4 regions of the Streptomyces sp. NPDC032198 genome follow, and region 2 is predicted to be linked to each of the others. Evidence: riboswitches for the same ligand, from Rfam matches in the RefSeq annotation. Region 2 holds a riboswitch; each other region holds the start of a gene.
The links. Region 2 has a riboswitch for thiamine pyrophosphate ahead of thiM (hydroxyethylthiazole kinase). Riboswitches for the same ligand answer to the same signal wherever they lie in the genome.

Region 1 (4,952 bases), on a different contig from region 2:
GCGGCCATAGGAGTCGGCGTGGGGCTCGGCGCGGTGATCATCGCGTCGCTCTTCATCGTGAAGGCCGTCTTCATCGGCGTCATAGCGGTCGCCGTCGTGGTCGGCCTCTGGGAGCTCACCTCGCGGCTCCAGGAGCGCAAGGAGATCAAGGCGCCGCTGGTCCCGCTGGCGGTGGGCGGCGCCGCCATGGTCGTCGCCGGATACGTCCGTGGGCCCGAGGGCGCCTGGGTCGCCATGGCGCTCACCGCGCTCGCGGTGCTCGTCTGGCGGATGACCGAGCCGCCCGAGGGCTATCTGAAGGACGTCACGGCAGGCGTCTTCGCGGCGTTCTACGTCCCGTTCCTCGCCACGTTCGTGGCGATGATGCTCACCGCGGACGACGGCGCGATGCGGGTGCTCACGTTCCTGCTCCTGACCGTGGTCAGCGACACCGGGGCGTACGCGATCGGCTGGCGCTTCGGCAAGCACAAGCTCGCCCCGCGCATCAGCCCCGGCAAGACCCGCGAGGGCCTGGTCGGAGCGGTGACGTTCGCGATGGCGGGTGGCGCGCTGTGCATGGAGTTCCTGATCGACGGCGGCACGTGGTGGCAGGGGCTGCTCATCGGCCTCGCGGTCGCCGCGAGCGCGACGCTCGGGGACCTGGGCGAGTCGATGATCAAGCGTGACCTCGGCATCAAGGACATGGGCACGCTGCTGCCGGGACACGGCGGCATCATGGACCGCCTCGACTCACTGCTGCCGACCGCACCGGTGGTCTGGCTGCTGCTGGTCATCTTCGTCGGGTCCGGCTGACCTGCGCTTGTGTACGTGAGGGGCTCGCCGTCCAGCTGGACGGCGAGCCCCTTTTCGCATGCCGCGCGCAGTGTGCCGTACGCCGCTTACTTCAGCTTGTGGCACGCCTTCTGCGAGAGGTTCTTCCACTGCACACAGACCAGCGTGCCCTTGCGGAGCTTGGGCCCCGTGGTGGTCCCGACCTTGCCCCACTCGACCTCGGCGGCGTTGCCGTGCGGAACCGAGTGGGCCTTGCGCCAGCTCTTGCCGACGTGGGTCGAGCCGCCCGGCTGCTTGTACAGCCAGCGGGCCTTACCCGCCTTGTACGGAGACCTGGCCGACTGGACGTAGTTCAGGCCACGCTTGGTGGACCCCTTCTTGTTCCAGTAGAAGAAGGAGACCGAGTAAGCGCAGGTCCTGCCGCTCTGCTTCACGCAGCGCACTTCCTGGTGCTTGCTGACCGCCGCGGCCCGGACCCCGGTCCCGGCGTGGGCCGGTGCCGCGGTCGTCACGGCGAGCGCCGCGGTGGCGCCGATCAAGAGCGCCTTCCCCGTTTGATTCAACACGTGCTGATTACCTCCAGCGAAGTTGATGTTGTCAGGGAAGACTCTAGTGATCTATGTCAGGCACATGACAGACCTTCGGCCGACCGGTTCTCAGCGCCGCCGTGGGTGGACAGGGGAGGGCTCTCATCGTCTGCGACACTGGAAGGACCATGCCTGTACCCGGAGAACTCACCTTTGTCGCGCCCCGCGGAGCCAAGAAGCCGCCGCGGCATCTCGCCGACCTCACGCCCGCCGAGCGCAAGGAAGCCGTTGCCGCTGCCGGCGAGAAGCCGTTTCGCGCCAAGCAGCTTTCGCAGCACTACTTCGCGCGGTACGCGCACGACCCGGAGCAGTGGACCGACATTCCCGCCGGTTCACGTCAGAAGCTTCAGGAGGCGCTGCTTCCCGAGCTGATGTCCGTGGTGCGGCACATCAGCTGTGACGACGACACCACGCGCAAGACGCTGTGGCGGCTCTTCGACGGGACGCTCGTCGAGTCCGTGCTCATGCGCTATCCGGACCGCGTGACGATGTGCATCTCGTCGCAGGCCGGGTGTGGGATGAACTGTCCGTTCTGTGCCACCGGGCAGGCCGGGCTCGACCGGAATCTGTCGACCGCCGAGATCGTGCACCAGATCGTTGACGGGATGCGCGCGCTGCGGGACGGGGAGATCCCTGGAGGGCCCGCTCGGCTCTCCAACATCGTGTTTATGGGGATGGGCGAGCCTCTTGCCAACTACAACCGGGTGACCGGGGCGATTCGCAGGCTGACCGATCCCGAGCCGGACGGTGTGGGCCTCTCGCAGCGTGGCATCACCGTGTCGACCGTCGGTCTGGTGCCCGCCATCCACCGGTTCGCCGACGAGGGCTTCAAGTGCCGCCTCGCCATCTCGCTGCACGCGCCCGACGACGAGCTCCGCGACACCCTCGTACCCGTCAACACGCGCTGGAACGTGCGTGAAGTGATGGACGCCGGGTGGGAGTACGCCGCCAAGTCGGGGCGTCGCCTCTCCATCGAGTACGCGCTGATCCGCGACATCAACGACCAGGCCTGGCGCGGTGACCGCCTCGGGCGGCTGCTGAAGAACAAGCCCGTGCACGTGAACCTCATTCCGCTGAACCCGACGCCCGGGTCGAAGTGGACGGCCTCGCGGCCCGAGGACGAGAAGGCCTTCGTGGACGCCATCGCCGCCCATGGCGTGCCCGTCACGGTTCGTGACACCCGTGGCCAGGAGATCGACGGGGCGTGCGGTCAGCTCGCCGCGTCGGAGCGCTAGCCCGCCGGGCGATAGGCTGGCCGAAACACATCTTCATAGCCGGAACACATCTTCATATTCCGACAGGGGAGCGCCACAGCGCTGAGAGTGCGGCAGCCAAGGACAGGTTGGCCGCAGACCCTCTGAACCTTGCCCGGGTCATTCCGGGTAGGAAGTTCGGACATCACTCAAGCTGTTGCGCCCTGCCCGCGGACCGGTCCGATCCGGTCTGTTCCGCGGGCAGGGCCGCGTCTCTTCCTGGTCACTCCAGGAGGAATGAACTCAGTGAGCACCACCAAGAAGGTCACGGTCACCGCGGTCGCGGTGAGCATCGGGCTCGTCGCGCTCTCCGCGTGCGGCAGCTCGTCGGACAGCGGCGACAAGGCCGACTCCAAGAGCGTCACGCTCGTCAGCCATGACTCCTTCAACGTCTCCAAGGACGTACTGAAGGCGTTCGAGAAGAGCTCCGGCTACAAGGTCAACGTGCTGAAGGACGGCGACGCCGGTGCGGCCGTGAACAAGGCGATCCTGTCCAAGGACAACCCGCAGGGCGATGTCTTCTTCGGCGTCGACAACACCCTGCTCTCGCGCGCGCTCGACAACGGTCTCTTCCAGTCGTACGAGGCCAAGGGCTCGGAGAAGGTCGGGCCGGAGTTCCGGGTCGACGGGGACAAGCACCGGGTGACGCCCGTCGACAGCGGCGACATCTGCGTCAACTACGACAAGAAGTACTTCGCCGACAAGAAGCTGGCGCCGCCGAAGTCCTTCGCGGATCTGACCAAGCCCGCCTACAAGGACCTGTTGGTCACCGAGAACGCCTCGACCTCCTCGCCCGGCCTCGGATTCCTGCTCGGCAGCGCCGCGCAGTACGGCGACGACGGCTGGCAGGGCTACTGGAAGAAGCTCAAGGCCAACGGCGTCAAGGTCGTCGACGGCTGGGAGCAGGCCTACAACGAAGAGTTCTCCGGGTCCGCCGGCGGCAAGAAGGCCAAGGGCGACCGGCCGCTCGTCGTCTCGTACGCCTCGTCGCCGCCCGTCGAGGTGCTCTACGCCAAGCCGCAGCCCAAGCAGGCGCCGACCGGCGTCGCGACCGGCACCTGCTTCCGGCAGGTCGAGTACGCGGGTCTGCTCAGCAACGCCAAGAACGAGAAGGGCGGCAAGGCGCTGCTCGACTTCCTGATCGGCGCCGAGTTCCAGAAGGACATGCCGCTGAACATGTTCGTGAACCCGGTGCGGGAGAAGACCGAGCTGCCCGAGCTGTTCGTCAAGCACGGCGTGAAGGTCGACGACCCGGAGACCATGGACCCGAAGAAGATCGCCGACAACCGTGATCAGTGGGTCAAGTCGTGGACCTCGCTCGTACTGAAGTAAGCGGATCCCCTAAGGGGAGCGCTTCCCGTAAGGGGCGCTCGCGCGGGGGCGCGGCGCGGCTCGGTCTGATGGCCGTGCCCGTCGCGTTCTTCGCGGTCTTCTTCGCCTATCCGGTCGCCGCGATCGTCGCGCGCGGCTTGAAGGTGGGCGGGGCGTGGCAGTTCGGGCGGATCGCGGAGGTCGTCGGGCAGTCCGACGTCCGGCACGTGCTGTGGTTCACCACCTGGCAGGCGCTCGCGTCGACCGCGCTCACGCTGCTGATCGCGCTCCCCGGCGCGTATGTCTTCGCGCGCTTCGAGTTCAGGGGCAAGCAGGTGCTCCGGGCGGTCGTCACGGTGCCGTTCGTGCTGCCGACGGTCGTCGTCGGGACCGCGTTCCTCGCGCTGCTCGGCCGGGGCGGGCTGCTCGACGAGATGTGGGGCGTGCGCCTCGACACGACTGTGTGGGCGATCCTGCTCGCGCACGTCTTCTTCAACTACGCCGTCGTCGTACGGACGGTGGGCGGGCTCTGGTCGCAGCTCGACCCGCGCCAGGAAGAGGCCGCGCGGATGCTCGGCGCCTCGCGGTGGACCGCGTGGCGGACCGTGACGCTGCCCGCGCTCGGGCCCGCGGTAGCCGCCGCCTCGCTCATGGTCTTCCTGTTCACCTTCACCTCGTTCGGTGTGGTGCAGATCCTCGGCGGGCCCGCGTACTCGACCCTCGAGGTCGAGATCTACCGGCAGACCGCCCAGCTCCTCGACCTGTCCACGGCCGCCGTCCTGACGATCGTTCAGTTCGTGGCGGTGGGCTTGATCCTCGCCGTGCACGCGTGGACGGTGCGCAGGCGGGAGAGTGCGCTGAAGCTCGTCGACGCGTCCGGGGTGGCGCGGCGGCCGCGCGGCGCGGGGCAGTGGGCGCTGCTGGGCGGGGTCATGCTCACCATCGCCGTGCTGATCCTGCTGCCGCTCGGGGTCCTGATCGAGCGGTCACTGAGCACCCCCGACGGCTACGGCTTCACCTACTACAAGGA
Region 2 (4,952 bases):
TTCGCCCATGCACTGCGCTACGCCGCCCACGGCGTGCGCGCCTCGCGCGAGGAACAGGATGCGCTGCACACCACACGCGGCCTGTGGGCCCTGGGGGCTGCGCTTCTGCACACCGGTCGCGTCGAGAAGGCCGCCGCGACGTTGTCGGAGGTCGCGGAGCTGGAGTCGCGCTCGGGGGCCGCTGATCCGGCGGTGCTGCGCTGGCAGGGGGACGCGGTGGAGGCGTACGCGCTCTGCGGTCGTACGGACGAGGCCCGCGGTCTGCTGGAGCACATGCAGGAACGGGTGGGAGCGCACCCCGCGCACGCCGCTCTGCGCGCAGCGCTGACCCGCGCCCGAGGCCTGTGCCGCTACCTCGACGGTGCCGACGCCGTCGAAGAGGCCGCGGAACTCCTGGCGGACGCTGCCCACGGTTTCGCCGCGCTCGGCCTCCCCGTCGAGGAGGGCCGCACCCACCTGCTGCGCGGCCGTGTCGAGCGCCGCCGTCGGCGTGCCGCCGCTGCGCGAACGGCGTGGGAAAGGGCTCGTACGCTCTTCGAGGACGCCGAAGCACGCCCCTGGACCGCGCTCGCGAACAACCACCTGACCCACCTGACAGGCCATCCCTCCGCACCCAGCAGCTCGGCTCCGCCGACGCCCCAGCGTCTGACCGAACACGAGTTGCATCTGGCCGAACTCGTGCGCACCGGCGCGACGAACCAGGAAGCGGCCCAGCAGATGTTCATCTCGGTCAAGACCGTAGAAACCGTGCTGAGCCGCATCTACCGCAAACTCGGCATCCGCTCCCGCACCCAACTCGCCACCGCGCTCACCCGTGACCGCTGACCGCTGCGCGGTGACGCTCCGACGACGAGGGCCACCGGGGTCACCGATGCGCCGAGCCGCCCAGGGCGTCGCGGCCCTGCTCAAACGGCACGGCTGGACCTGCCAGCTCCCCGCCCGCCGGGCCCTGGAACCTCCACGGTGTCTTCGAGCTGACCGTTCTTGTCCACTATCGAGTAGAAGTTGCGATGGACCGTCACGTCGGCGATACCAACCGACCGACGCTCACCACCGTCGAGGGGCACACGCATGATCTGCTCGCCGTCGGCAAAGCGCCGGGGAAGCAACCGAGGCGAGGGCCGCCCAGTGCCATAATCGTGTTGACCGCCCCCGGCAGGCAGTGCTGGAGTCGGCGCGTGGACAGCATCCCCGCCAACCGGCGGCTCTGGAACCAGATCAGCAGCGCCTACCAGCACGAGCACGACCCGCAAATCGGCGCCACACCCCGGCTGTGGGGCATGTACTCCATCCCCGACGCGCACCTGCACGCCCTGGGCGACGTCACCGGCAAGCGCGTCCTCGAACTCGGCTGTGGCGCCGGCCAGTGGTCCAGGGCGCTCGCCGCCGAGGGTGCCTCCGTGGTCGGGATCGACCTGTCCGAAGCCCAACTCGCCGCAGCGGCCCGCGCGATGGGAGCCGTCCGCTACCCGCTGGTGCAAGGCGCCGCCGAACAACTCCCCTTCGCCGCCGACAGCTTCGACCTGGTGTTCTGCGACTTCGGTGGGCTCAGCTGGGCGCCCCCGCACCTGGCCGTCCCGCAGGCCGCACGCGTCTTGGGCCGAGGCGGGCGCCTGGTGTTCAACGTCGCCAGCCCTTGGTTCGAAGCTTGCTACGACGAAGCCGCCAGCCGCGTGACCACGACGCTGCAGAAGGACTACTTCGGGCTGAGCGCCATCGCCGAAGACGACGGCGCGACCAGCTATCAGCTCACCTACGGCGACTGGGTCAAGGTCCTGCGCGGCGCGGGTCTCATCATCGACGACCTCATCGAGCCGCGGCCCGAACTCGGAACACCCAACGGCTACAACGAAACCGACCCTCCCGACTGGGCACACCGCTGGCCGGCGGAACTGCTCTGGGTAACCCACAAACCATAAGTTCCGCCGTGCCGAGACGTGAAGCCCGGTGGGCCAACCGCCGAGCTTGGAGAGATCTCCCATTGCAAAGGTTGACGGGTTGACGAAATCTGGAGCTATGCAGGATCGCATCGGTCAGGTGGTCGCGGGATTCACCGACGCACTGCACAGCCTCAGAGACCTCGTCACGGACCTCCCGCCCGGCGAGCAATACGACACGGGCTACGAGTCTGCGCCCAGAGTGTGCACCAGGGCGGCGGCCTTGTCAGTTCCTCCGGCAGAGCCGTGTCCTGCCGTGCGGTGCCCCGAGTGCGAACTCCCGTTCCCGGGGGAGGTACATTGCGTGGTGACCACCGCGGGAGCTCGGGAGTAGCCGGGCTGAGAGGGCGGACGGGACTTGCTCCCCTTTCCGCCGACCGCATGAACCTGGACCGGGTAATGCCGGCGTAGGAAGAGTGTTGACGATGGATGCTGCCTCCGTACCTGCCCAGAACGGCCCTGCCGTTTCCCGTGATGCCGTGGCGGACGTGATCGCGTCGCTGCGGAGCTCCGCACCCCTTGTGCACTGCCTGACCAACGTCGTGGTGTCGCAGTTCACCGCGAACGTGCTGCTCGCGGCGGGGGCCTCCCCCGCGATGGTGCACAGCCCGCAGGAGGCCGGAGCACTGGCCCGGGTGGCCGGGGGCGTCCTGATCAACCTGGGGACGGTCACGTCCGCGACGGCCGAGGCGATGCGCGTCGCGGTCAAAGAAGCGGCCGGGGCCGGGCGCCCGTGGGTGCTCGACCCGGTGGCGGTCGGCGCGCTGCCCTGGCGCACCGGCCTGGCCCGCGAACTCCTGGAGATCGCGCCTCCAGCGGTCATTCGCGGCAATGCTTCCGAGATCCTGGCCCTGGACAGCGGCGGCACGGGCGGGCGCGGCGTGGACAGCACGGACGCCCCCGAGGCGGCGCTGGACGCGGCCGGCGGGCTGGGCCGGCGCTACGGCTGCGCGGTCGCTGTGAGCGGTCCGGAGGACGTCCTTACGGACGGGACGCGCGTGGTGCGTGTGGCCAATGGTCACCCGCTGCTGCAACGGGTGACGGGTACCGGCTGCTCACTGGGCGCCCTGGTGGCTGCTTGCACGGCCGTCACGGGCGATGCACTGCTGGCCGCCACTGCCGCGTCGGGCCTGCTCACCGTGGCCGCGGAGAGTGCCGCCACGCGCTCGACGGGGCCCGGCACGTTCGCGGTCGCACTGATCGATGCACTGTACGAGCTCAGCCCGGACCGGCTCGCCGAGGCTCTCAACCTGCGCTGAGCGCAGCGGTGTTGCCGGGTTGGCAGCGAGCGGTCGGCCGAACGCCACCTGCTGAACAGCCTCCGCCGACCTGGGGTGCGACCCCACCACCAAGTGCGTCAGACCCCGCAGACGCACACCCTCGCCCCTGCGGACAACTCAAGGTTCCTGCACGTCAGGGCCCTGCCTTTCCCTGCACCTCCCGATGCGTTTCCCCCGCCCTTCCCCGGCCGGGAGACCCCAAGGAGCAACCCATGCGACCACCACTTGACCTATCCCTGTATCTCGTCACCGACACCCGGCTCTGCGGCGACCGTGGTGTCGCGGCCACAGTGGCGGCCGCCGTCAAGGGCGGTGTGACCGCTGTCCAGTTGCGCGATCCGGACGCGGACGCCCGCACGCTGTGCGCGCTGGGCCGGAGGATCCAGGCCGAACTCGCCGGCACCGGTGTCCCCTTGATCGTCAATGATCGTCTGGATGTGGCGGTCTGGTTGGACGCGGACGGCGTCCACCTGGGGCAGCGGGACCTCTCCCCCACGACCGCCCGGCAGCGGCTCGGCCCCCATGCCTACATCGGCCTGTCCGTCAGCCGTCCCGGGCAGCTGGCGCACGTACCGGATGCCGTCGACCACCTCGGTGTCGGTCCGGTGTTCCCGCAGTCCACCAAGCCAGACGCGGACGCCCCGCTCGGCCTGGGAGGCCTGGCCCGGATCGTCCAGGAGAGCCCGCTGCCATGCGTGGCCATCGGCGGGATCGGCGCATCCGAGGCCGCCGCGGTCAGGGCAAGCGGTGCGGCCGGGCTCGCTGTCGTCAGCGCGGTCTGCGGACAGTCCGACCCCGAGGCCGCAGCGCACTCCCTCATCCGCACCCTGCGCCAGGAGGTCCCCGCGTGACCAGCCCGCCCATCGCCCTCAGCATCGCCGCCAGCGACCCCTCCGGCGGCGCCGGCATCCAGGCCGACCTGAAGGCGTTCTCCGCCAACGGCGCCTACGGAACAGCAGTCCTGACCGCCCTGACCGCACAGAACACCCAGGGCGTCACCGGCATCCATGCCGTGCCTGCGGCGTTCGTCACCGAGCAGCTCGACACGCTGTTCGCCGACGTCCGGGTGGACGCCGTCAAGATCGGAATGCTGGCCGACGCCGCCATCGCCGCAGCCGTCGCGGACGCGCTGGAGCGCCACCGCCCCCGCTACGTCGTCCTGGACCCCGTCATGGTCTCGACCAGCGGTCACCGCCTCCTGGAGGCCGATGCGGTAACCGTGCTGCGCGAGCGTCTCCTGCCTCTCGCCGACCTCATCACCCCCAACCTCCCCGAGGCCGGCGACCTCCTCGGCATCGCCGCCGCCAAGAACCGCACCGACGCCATCGAGCAGGCCCACGCGCTCCTCCACACCGGCGCCCGGCGGGTCCTGCTCAAGGGCGGCCACCACACGCACGACGCAGATTCCGTCGACATCCTCGCCGACGGCACAGACGCCACGGGCGCCCTGGGCGCGGGCGTCACCGAGCTGTCCGCGCCTCGCGTGAACACGCGCAACACCCATGGCACCGGCTGCACCCTCTCCGCCGCGATCGCCGCCCTGCGCCCGCAGCACAGCGACTGGAACACCGCTGTCCGCGCCGCGAAGGACTACCTGACCGGGGCCTTGCGCGCGGCCGACACCCTGCACGTCGGCCACGGTCACGGTCCCGTCCACCACTTCCACCAGTACTGGAGCTGAGCACCATGCCCACGACGTTCTGCGACGAGCTGTGGACGGCCACGGCTGAGATAC
Region 3 (4,952 bases), on a different contig from region 2:
ACTCCTTGTGATCTGATGTGTACGTTAAGCAAGATGCCATGAGTGTCAGGGAGTTGGTTCCTGGCCAGTCGAGCTTTAGCGACGGGGTAGGCGGACGATGCGCGAGTCGGTCCAGGCAGAGGTCATGATGAGCTTCCTCGTTTCCGAGGAGCTGTCGTTTCGCATCCCGGTGGAGCTGCGTTATGAGACCGGCGATCCCTACGCCGTCCGGCTGACCTTCCATCTCCCCGGAGACGCACCCGTGACCTGGGCCTTCGGGCGGGAGCTGCTGGTCGACGGGGTGGGCGGGGCGTGCGGTGACGGGGATGTGCACATCGCCCCCACCGATCCCGAGCTGCTCGACGATGTACTGATCCGGCTTCAGGTCGGTGCGGATCAGGCGCTGTTCCGGGCGGGGATCCCACCGCTCCTCGCCTTCTTGGACCGTACGGACAAGCTGGTTCCGCTGGGGCAGGAGCGGGCGCTCGCCGACTTCGAGACGCACCTGGACGAAGCGCTGGACCGGATCCTCGCCGAGGAGCAGAGCGCGGGCTGACTCCGCGAACCAAGGGGCGCAGCCGTACGGCAGATTGGTGCATTTCGTGGCATCGGCCGCGTAAGCCTTGCGGCGCCGGGCCGCGCGAGCCTCAGGCCTTGCGGCGTCGGCCTTTTCCGCCGCGGCTCTGCTTGGGTGCGGGCAGGACGGGGGTGGCGGGGGCGGCGGGAGTGGCACCGCCTCCGGGGTGGGCCGCGCCTCCAGCGTTGCTCGCGCCTCCCGGGTGGCTCGCGCCTCCCGGGCGGGCCGCGCTTCCCGTGTGGCCCGTGGGAGTCGAGCGGTCGGCCGAGACCACCAGGGCCGCGAGCGCGGTCGTCACCGGTACGGAGGCGACCAGGCCGATCGAGCCGACCAGGGTGCGCACGATCTCCTCGGCCACCAGCTCGCTGTTGGCCACCGTGCCCACGCTGCTCTGGGCGATCGAGAAGAGCAGCAGCAGGGGCAGCGCGGCACCCGCGTAGGCCAGGACCAGGGTGTTGACGACCGAGGCGATGTGGTCGCGGCCGATGCGGATGGCGGCGCCGTACAGACCGCGCCAGCCCATCGTGGGGTTGGCCTGGTGCAGTTCCCAGACCGCGGACGTCTGCGTCACCGTCACGTCGTCGAGTACGCCGAGCGAGCCGATGATGACGCCGGCGAGCAGCAGACCGCTCATGTCGATGGACGGATACAGGCCGTGGATCAGGCCGGTGTTGTCGTCCGTGTTGCCCGTCAGCGAGGCCCAGCCGATGAAGAGCGAGCCGAGGAGGCCGATGAGGAGCAGGGAGATCAGCGTGCCGAGGACCGCGACCGAGGTACGCGCCGTGAGGCCATGGCACAGATAGAGCGCGATCAGCATGATGGCGCTGGCCCCGATCACCGCCACGACCAGCGGGTTCGAGCCCTGCAGGATCGCGGGCAGGATGAAGAACGTCAGGACCAGGAAGCTCAACGCCAGCGCCACCAGGGCCATGACGCCGCGCATTCGTCCCACCACGACCACGGCGAGTGCGAAGATCCCGGCGAGCAGCGCCATGGGGAGCTTCCGGTTCACGTCGGTGACCGAGTACTGCAACGCCTCGGGGGCCGTGGGCTCGTAGGCGACCACCACCTCCTGGCCCTGGCGCAACTGCCGCGGTGAGTCCGGCTGGACGATCTCGGTGAACGTGCGGCCCTTGTCCTTTCCGCTGGTCACCTCGATCGTCGCCTTCTTGCAGACGCCCTTCGCGCGGGACTGCGCGGACTGCTCCTCGGCGGTGGAGGTGTCGCCGTTGGGCGGAGTCTGGGAGGCGTTCACCTCACTGCAGGGGAGCTCTTTCAGCTTCGCCACCGTGGCTGACTGGGTCTGCCGGTCGAAGCCGACTCCGGTGCGTTCGTGGGACGGTGCGCCCCCTGGCCAGAACACCGCGAGCCCCACGACCACCGCCGCGGCGAAAGGAATCAGCACGGCGGCGATGACCTTGCGCAGATGCTTGGAGACGGGGGCGGCCGGGCCATGGCTGTGGGAGTGCCCGTGCGAGTCGTGCGGCACGTTCGGGGCGGGCGGCTGGGACGGCGGCTGTGTGGTGGTCACTGCCCGATCATCGCAAGAACGGAGGGGGCCCTCTGTTCAGCGCGCCCGACGGGACGCTAGCGTGGAGGCACCTTTGCAAACGCGGGAGCTCGGAGCACCGGGCTGAGAGGGCGCTGACCTCCGTACGAAACGGTATGAACCGTACGGAATCCGCTGCGTCGACCGCCGAACCTGTTACCGGGTAATGCCGGCGTAGGGAGTAGGTCTCATGACCACAGCGGACGCACGCACGCCTGCCTCCAGCAGCGACGAGAACGGCGAGAACGGCGAGAACGTAGGAAACGCCGAGCACACCGTCGCGGCCGAGGCCGGGAAGTCCATCGGCTGGCACAAGGCGTATGTCGAGGGTTCACGCCCCGACCTGCGGGTGCCGGTCCGACAGGTGCACCTCACCAACGGCAAGGCCGTGACCTTGTACGACACTTCGGGGCCGTACACCGACGAGTCCATCGACACCGACGTCCGCAGGGGCCTCGCGCCCCTGCGCGAGAACTGGATCATCGCCCGCGGCGACACCGAGGAGTACGTGGGCCGCCCGCCCCGTCCCGAGGACGACGGCATCAAGCACACCTCGCCGCGCGGTGGCCTGAAGAACCTCGACGCGGTCTTCCCCGGCCGCCCGCGCCAGCCCCGCCGGGGCCGCGGCGGCCAGGCGGTGACGCAGCTCGCGTACGCCCGCCGTGGCGAGATCACGCCCGAGATGGAGTTCATCGGGATCCGCGAGAACCTCGACCCCGAGGTCGTGCGCGCGGAGGTCGCCGCGGGCCGCGCGGTGATCCCCGCCAACGTCAATCACCCGGAGATCGAGCCGATGATCATCGGCAAGAAGTTCCTGGTGAAGGTCAACGCCAACATCGGCAACTCCGCGGTCACCTCCTCCATCGAGGAGGAGGTGGACAAGATGACCTGGGCGACCAAGTGGGGCGCCGACACGGTCATGGACCTGTCCACCGGGCGCAACATCCACACGACCCGCGAGTGGGTCCTGCGCAACTCCCCCGTGCCCATCGGCACCGTGCCGCTCTACCAGGCCCTGGAGAAGGTCGACGGCCAGGCCGAGGCGCTGACCTGGGAGATCTACAAGGACACGGTCATCGAGCAGGCCGAACAGGGCGTGGACTACATGACGGTGCACGCGGGCGTGCGCCTTCCGTACGTCCCGCTGACCGCCAACCGCAAGACCGGCATCGTCTCGCGCGGCGGTTCGATCATGGCGGCCTGGTGCCTCGCGCACCACAAGGAGAGCTTCCTCTACGAGAACTTCGAGGAGCTCTGCGAGATTCTCGCGGCGTACGACGTGACGTACTCGCTCGGCGACGGTCTGCGCCCCGGGTCGATCGCGGACGCCAACGACGAGGCGCAGTTCGCCGAGCTGCGCACGCTCGGGGAACTCAACACGATCGCCAAGCGTCATCACGTACAGACCATGATCGAGGGCCCGGGCCACGTCCCGATGCACAAGATCAAGGAGAACATCGACCTTCAGCAGGAGATCTGCGAGGAGGCGCCGTTCTACACGCTCGGCCCGCTGACCACGGACATCGCGCCCGCGTACGACCACATCACCTCCGGCATCGGCGCCGCGATGATCGGCTGGTGGGGCACGGCGATGCTCTGCTACGTCACGCCCAAGGAGCACCTCGGCCTGCCCAACCGCGACGACGTGAAGACCGGCGTCATCACGTACAAGATCGCGGCCCACGCGGCGGACCTCGCCAAGGGGCACCCGGGCGCGCAGGACTGGGACGACGCGCTCTCGGACGCACGCTTCGAGTTCCGCTGGGAGGACCAGTTCAACCTGGCCCTCGACCCGGTCACGGCGCGGGAGTTCCACGACGAGACGCTGCCCGCGGAGCCCGCGAAGACGGCGCATTTCTGCTCGATGTGCGGTCCGAAGTTCTGCAGCATGAAGATTAGCCACAGCATCACAGAGCAGTTCGGCGGTACTGCGGCTGCGGACGCGACGGCTGAGGAGGTCGCGGCGGGGATGCTCCAGAAGTCGAAGGAGTTCGCCGCGAGCGGGAATCGGGTCTACCTGCCGCTGGCGGACTGACGCGCGGTTAAGCGCCGCTCCAGGAAACTTCGGCTTCTGGAGCGGCGCTTCCCCGTACGGCGAACCAGAGCGGATGGCTAGTGAGGGAGGACCGGATCGGCGACCCGCAGAGCGTTAAGGACGGCGTCCTCGGTGGAGTGCACCTCGGGGTAGAGCTTCTCCGGGTCGGTGTGAAGTCGGTAGTCCCACACGATGCCGTAGATCCCGAGCGTGACGAACGAGAGAAGGAAGTGCATCCCGAAGCTGCGGTTCAGCGTTTGGACGGGCTCGAAGGTCAGCGGATACCGGACAATCCCGAGCTTGGTCCAGGCGACACTGAGCTTGTCGTCGAAGTCCTGTTCAGTGAGCTGGATCTGCCACCAGAAGCGCATCAACCGATAGACCGCGATGCATCCGTAGATCCCTAGCGTGATGAAGGACAGGAAGACCGACAGTCCAGCCTTGATTGGTTTGTGCTCATCCTCGAAACGGCCCTTCACAAAGCGCTGCAGGTCGTCCAGCTCATCGTGACTGGCATCGTACTGGCCATGCTCCTCGGCGTACTGCTTTGAGGCATCGATGACCGCGTTGTAGTAGTGCACACGGCGACCTCTGAAGAGGTCAGCACGGTTGAGTCGGCGATAGAACAGCACAACTCCGTAGACGCCTAGCGTCACCCACGACAGGAGAAAGAAGTAGATGCCCCAACCGACGAATATCTGGTCCGTCGAGCGCCTCTCGTGCACGTAGCGGTCTACTTGCTGCACTGCTTGAAGCTGTTCCATGTGGGCCCCCAGTCGATCAGCCCTCGTCGGTGCCGGGTGTGATCTTCT
Region 4 (4,952 bases), on a different contig from region 2:
AGGTCTCCCTGGCGCTTGCGGGCGTCCACACACAGGTAGAGGCGGGCGTCGGCGAGCTGCTCGCGGGCAGGCTTGGTGGCCATGAAGAGGTCCCCCCGGGTCGTCGGTGGCCTACGGGCCGCGGGTCCCCGGGGGACACACGGCCCGTACGCAACGGTTTTCCGTTTCGGTCGGACGCGCCTCGGTCGGACGCGTCCCGGTCAGACGGCGAGCGCCTGGGCGCGGCGCTTCACCTCCGTGCCGCGATTCTCACTGAGTGCCTGCGCGGGGGTGCCGGGCAGGGTCGGGTCGGGGGTGAAGAGCCACTCCAGCATCTCTTCGTCGGAGAAGCCGTCGTCCCGCAGGAGCGTCAGGGTGCCGGTGAGGCCCTTGACGATCTTGTCGCCGTCGATGAAGGCCGCCGGCACGGCGAGCGCGCGGTTCTCACCACGGCGCACGGCGATCAGCTGGCCCTCCTTGACCAGCTGGCGCACACGCGTCACCTCGACGTCGAGCATTTCTGCGATGTCGGGGAGGTGGAGCCACTCGGGGACGAGAGCATCAGTCTTTGCGTCAATCTCGGTCACGGGGACAAGCCTAGCTCCGGGCACCGACAGCGGCCGGGCAGCGGGTCCCCCTCGGTCCCGGCAGCGGTCCCGGCAGCGGTCCCGGCAGCGCTTAGGGCAGCACTGCCTTCTTGAGCGGTACGGCGGGGTCCGACGCCAGCTCGGCGGACAGGCGGGCGCCCGCCTCGATCAGCTTGCGGCCCTGTGCCAGGTCCCTGGGGCGGCCCACCGCGAGGAGGGCGACCAGGGCGCCCCGCCGGAGCCAGCACACGCTCCAGGCCGCCCCCGAGGGGTCGCCGCGCCACACCAGCTCGTCGGCGGACGCGTGATGACCGGCGTACTGGACGAAGCGGCCGAACTGCTCGGACCAGAAGTACGGGACCGGGTCGTACGCCGAAGGGGTCTCGCCGATGATGTTCGCCGCGACCGTGCGCGGGCCCTGGAGGGCGTTGTCCCAGTGGTGGACGAGCAGGCGCTCGCCATACCTTCCCGAAGGGAAGGAGGAGCAGTCGCCGACCGCGTACACATCGGGTTCCGACGTCCGCAGGTGGTCGTCGGCGAGGACCTCACGGTGGGCGCCCAGGGTGATGCCGGAGTCCGCGAGCCAGTCCGTGGCGGGGCGTGCGCCGATACCGACGACGACCGCGTCCGCGGGCAGCCGGGTGCCGTCGTCCAGGAGGACGCTGCCGGGCTCGACGCGGTCCACGCGCGCGTGGGTGCGCAGCTCGGCTCCGGAGTCGGCGTACCAGGACGTCATCGGCGCCGCGACCTCCGCGGGCAGCGCCCCGGCCAGCGGTCGCGCGGCGGCCTCGACGACAGTGACCGAGCAGCCCGCCTCGCGTGCGGCGGTCGCGAACTCGGCGCCGATCCAGCCGGCGCCGACGACCACGATGCGGTGCTGTTCGGCGAGCACGGGCCGCAGCCGCTCGGCGTCGTCGAGGGTGCGCAGCAGATGGACGCCGGGGACCCCGGAGACGCCGGGCAGCAGGATGGGCCGGGCGCCGGTGGCGATGACGAGGGCGTCGTAGGGCACCGGGCCCGACGCGGTGTCCAGTGCGTGGTCCGCGGGGCGGACGCCCGTGACCTCGTGGCCCAGGCTCAGCTCGATGCCGAGCGCCTCGAAGTCGATGTCGAAGGCGGAGCCCTCCGCCTTGCCGAGCAGCACGGCCTTGGACAACGGCGGCCTGTCGTACGGCTGATGGGGCTCCGCGCCGATCAGGGTGACCGCCCCGGCGAACCCCTGCTCGCGCAGGGCCACGGCGGTCTGCACCCCGGCCATCCCCGCACCGACGATGACGACCCGGCGCTCTTCCTGCCTCCGCTGCTCACTCACCCGATCACTCTAGGGCGGCGGGCGACGCGCGTCTCAGGGCCCCGCGAGGAGATCTCTGACACACCGTCACTGCTCCTGACCGCACAGCTGCCCTACCTACCCCGGGACACCAAAGGCTAAGGTTGCCGTGCAGAGCACTCGCGGGAGCCCGGACGCACCGGGCTGAGAGGGAGGCTGGACGGCCTCCGACCGTACGAACCTGATCCGGGTCATGCCGGCGAAGGGAGGGGCTGGACGCCCATGCATCCACGTACACCACCCCGAGAGACGACCGACGTCCTTGTCGTCGGGGGCGGCATCATCGGCCTGGTCACGGCCTGGCGGGCGGCCCAGCGCGGCCTGTCCGCCGCGGTCGTGGACCCCGAGCCCGGCGGCGGCGCGGCGCAGGTCGCCGCGGGCATGCTGGCCGCCGTCACCGAGCTGCACTACGGGGAGCAGACGCTGCTCGGCCTGAATCTGGCCTCCGCGCAGCGCTATCCCGAGTTCGCGGCCGAGCTGACCGAGGCGAGCGGCCGCGATCTCGGCTACCGCGCGTGCGGCACGCTCGCCGTGGCGCTCGACTCCGACGACCGTGCCCATCTGCGGGAGCTGCACGCCCTTCAGCAGCAGTCGGGGCTCGCCTCGGAGTGGCTGAGCGGGCGCGAGTGCCGCCGCCTCGAACCGATGCTCGCACCGGGGGTCCGGGGCGGACTGCGCGTCGACGGCGACCACCAGATCGACCCGCGCAGGCTCGCCGCGGCGCTCCTGGTGGCCTGCGAGCGGGCGGGCGTGGCCTTCCACCACGCGTGGGTGGACCGTCTCTCGGTCGTACGGGACCGGGCCACCGGAGTCGTCCTCGCCGACGGCACCGCCCTGGAGGCCGGTCAGACCGTGCTCGCCGCGGGCAGCCTCAGCGGACGCCTCTCCGGCGTCCCCGAGGGTGTCCTGCCGCCAGTACGCCCCGTGAAGGGGCAGGTGCTGCGGCTCACGGTGCCGCAGCGGTACGCGCCGTTCCTGAGCCGCACCGTGCGCGCCGTGGTGCGTGGCAGCCACGTCTACCTGGTGCCGCGCGAGAACGGCGAGCTCGTCGTCGGCGCGACCAGCGAGGAACTCGGCTGGGACACGACGGTCACGGCGGGCGGCGTGTACGAGCTGCTGCGGGACGCCCACGAGCTCGTACCCGGCATCACGGAACTGCCGCTGACGGAGACCCGCGCGGGCCTGCGCCCCGGCTCCCCCGACAACGCGCCGCTGCTCGGCCCGACCGCGCTCCCCGGCCTCCAGCTGGCCACCGGGCACTACCGCAACGGCGTCCTTCTGACGCCCGTCACCGGTGACGTCATGGCGCACGCCCTGACCACCGGCGAACTGCCCGACGAGGCGCGGGGGTTCACCCCTCTGCGCTTCGCCGGCACCCCCCGCACGCAGCGCTTCATGGAGCAGCCCGCATGACCCTCCCAGCAGTGACAGCCGTCTCCGTCAACGGAGAAGCACGCGACGTTGCCGCGGGCACCACGCTCGACGCCCTCGTCGCCACCCTGACCACGGCCCCGTCCGGCGTCGCCGCCGCCCTCAACGAAACCGTCGTCCCGCGCACGCGCTGGTCTGACACCCCGCTCAATGACGGCGACCGCGTCGAGGTCCTCACAGCCGTACAAGGAGGCTGAACCGACATGGCAGACGATCCCTTCGCCATCGGCGGGCTCACCCTTTCCTCCCGACTGATCATGGGTACGGGCGGTGCGCCGAGCCTCGACGTCCTGGAACGCTCCCTCGTCGCCTCCGGGACGGAGCTGACGACGGTCGCGATGCGCCGCCTCGATCCCGGCGTGCAGGGCTCCGTGCTCTCCGTCCTGGACCGCCTCGGCATCCGTGTGCTGCCGAACACGGCGGGCTGCTTCACCGCGGGCGAGGCCGTCCTGACCGCCCGGCTCGCGCGGGAGGCGCTCGGCACCGACCTGGTCAAGCTGGAGGTCATCGCGGACGAGCGCACGCTGCTTCCCGACCCGATCGAGCTCATCGACGCCGCCGAGACCCTCGTCGACGACGGCTTCACGGTCCTCCCGTACACGAACGACGACCCGGTGCTTGCCCGGAAGCTGGAGGACGTGGGCTGCGCGGCGATCATGCCGCTGGGCTCCCCCATCGGCTCGGGGCTCGGCATCCGCAACCCGCACAACTTCCAGCTGATCGTCGAGCGCGCGGGCGTGCCGGTGATCCTGGACGCGGGGGCGGGCACGGCGTCCGACGCGGCGCTCGCGATGGAACTGGGGTGCGCGGGTGTGATGCTCGCCTCCGCTGTTACCCGGGCGCAGGAACCGGTCCTGATGGCCGAGGGCATGCGGCACGGCGTCGAGGCCGGACGGCTCGCGTACCGTGCGGGGCGCATTCCCCGGCGCCACTTCGCCGAGGCGTCCTCGCCCGTGGAGGGAATGGCCCGGCTCGACCCGGAGCGGCCCGCGTTCTGAGCGTCCCGCCCCTGTTACAGCTCGGCTGCAGTCGGGGCCCGAGTCCGACCGGGCGGGCAACGGTGTCAGCGGTGGCTCGTAGACTCCCTGCGTGGACACGACCCTTCAGGACCCGCTCGTCGGGCAGGTGCTCGACGGCCGCTACCGCGTGGACGGGCGGATCGCGGTCGGCGGGATGGCCACGGTCTACCGGGCCGTGGACACCCGCCTCGACCGCGTGCTCGCGCTCAAGGTGATGCACCCGACGCTGGCCGCCGACGTCTCATTCGTCGAGCGCTTCATCCGCGAGGCGAAGTCGATCGCCCGGCTCTCGCACCCGAACGTGGTGGGGGTGTACGACCAGGGCGCCGACGGTGCGTACGTCTATCTCGCGATGGAGTACGTCGCGGGATGCACCCTGCGTGACGTGCTCCGCGATCGCGGCGCCCTGCAGCCGCGCGCGGCCCTCGACATCCTGGAGCCGGTCCTCGCCGCGCTCGGCGCCGCGCACCGCGCGGGCTTCGTGCACCGCGACATGAAGCCGGAGAACGTCCTCATAGGGGATGATGGCCGGGTCAAGGTCGCCGACTTCGGGCTCGTGCGCGCGGTGGACACCGTCACGAACACGACCGGCACGGTCCTCGGCAC

Region 1: linked by a shared signal. The riboswitch ahead of AB0E78_RS28205 (thiamine ABC transporter substrate-binding protein) and the one ahead of thiM (hydroxyethylthiazole kinase) in region 2 are both predicted to bind thiamine pyrophosphate.
Region 3: linked by a shared signal. The riboswitch ahead of thiC (phosphomethylpyrimidine synthase ThiC) and the one ahead of thiM (hydroxyethylthiazole kinase) in region 2 are both predicted to bind thiamine pyrophosphate.
Region 4: linked by a shared signal. The riboswitch ahead of thiO (glycine oxidase ThiO) and the one ahead of thiM (hydroxyethylthiazole kinase) in region 2 are both predicted to bind thiamine pyrophosphate.

What each region holds. Positions count from the first base shown of each region.
Region 1 covers NZ_JBEZVL010000011.1:90,815-95,766, reverse strand. Annotated here, with positions in the region: gene AB0E78_RS28220 (phosphatidate cytidylyltransferase) at 1-792, shown strand, start outside; gene AB0E78_RS28215 (hypothetical protein) at 879-1,337, opposite strand; gene rlmN (23S rRNA (adenine(2503)-C(2))-methyltransferase RlmN) at 1,487-2,593, shown strand; TPP riboswitch at 2,648-2,765, shown strand; gene AB0E78_RS28205 (thiamine ABC transporter substrate-binding protein) at 2,849-3,943, shown strand; gene AB0E78_RS28200 (iron ABC transporter permease) at 4,012-4,952, shown strand, end outside.
Region 2 covers NZ_JBEZVL010000008.1:354,388-359,339, reverse strand. Annotated here, with positions in the region: gene AB0E78_RS23435 (helix-turn-helix transcriptional regulator) at 1-825, shown strand, start outside; gene AB0E78_RS23430 (class I SAM-dependent methyltransferase) at 1,179-1,919, shown strand; TPP riboswitch at 2,244-2,369, shown strand; gene thiM (hydroxyethylthiazole kinase) at 2,417-3,196, shown strand; gene thiE (thiamine phosphate synthase) at 3,430-4,068, shown strand; gene thiD (bifunctional hydroxymethylpyrimidine kinase/phosphomethylpyrimidine kinase) at 4,065-4,898, shown strand; gene tenA (thiaminase II) at 4,904-4,952, shown strand, end outside.
Region 3 covers NZ_JBEZVL010000002.1:207,505-212,456, reverse strand. Annotated here, with positions in the region: gene AB0E78_RS06110 (SsgA family sporulation/cell division regulator) at 98-535, shown strand; gene AB0E78_RS06105 (YibE/F family protein) at 627-2,087, opposite strand; TPP riboswitch at 2,159-2,303, shown strand; gene thiC (phosphomethylpyrimidine synthase ThiC) at 2,296-4,140, shown strand; gene AB0E78_RS06095 (DUF4234 domain-containing protein) at 4,218-4,904, opposite strand.
Region 4 covers NZ_JBEZVL010000001.1:415,964-420,915, forward strand. Annotated here, with positions in the region: gene thiE (thiamine phosphate synthase) at 1-83, opposite strand, end outside; gene AB0E78_RS01955 (Rv2175c family DNA-binding protein) at 201-566, opposite strand; gene AB0E78_RS01960 (FAD-dependent oxidoreductase) at 658-1,824, opposite strand; TPP riboswitch at 2,009-2,121, shown strand; gene thiO (glycine oxidase ThiO) at 2,119-3,309, shown strand; gene thiS (sulfur carrier protein ThiS) at 3,306-3,524, shown strand; gene AB0E78_RS01975 (thiazole synthase) at 3,531-4,325, shown strand; gene pknB (Stk1 family PASTA domain-containing Ser/Thr kinase) at 4,417-4,952, shown strand, end outside.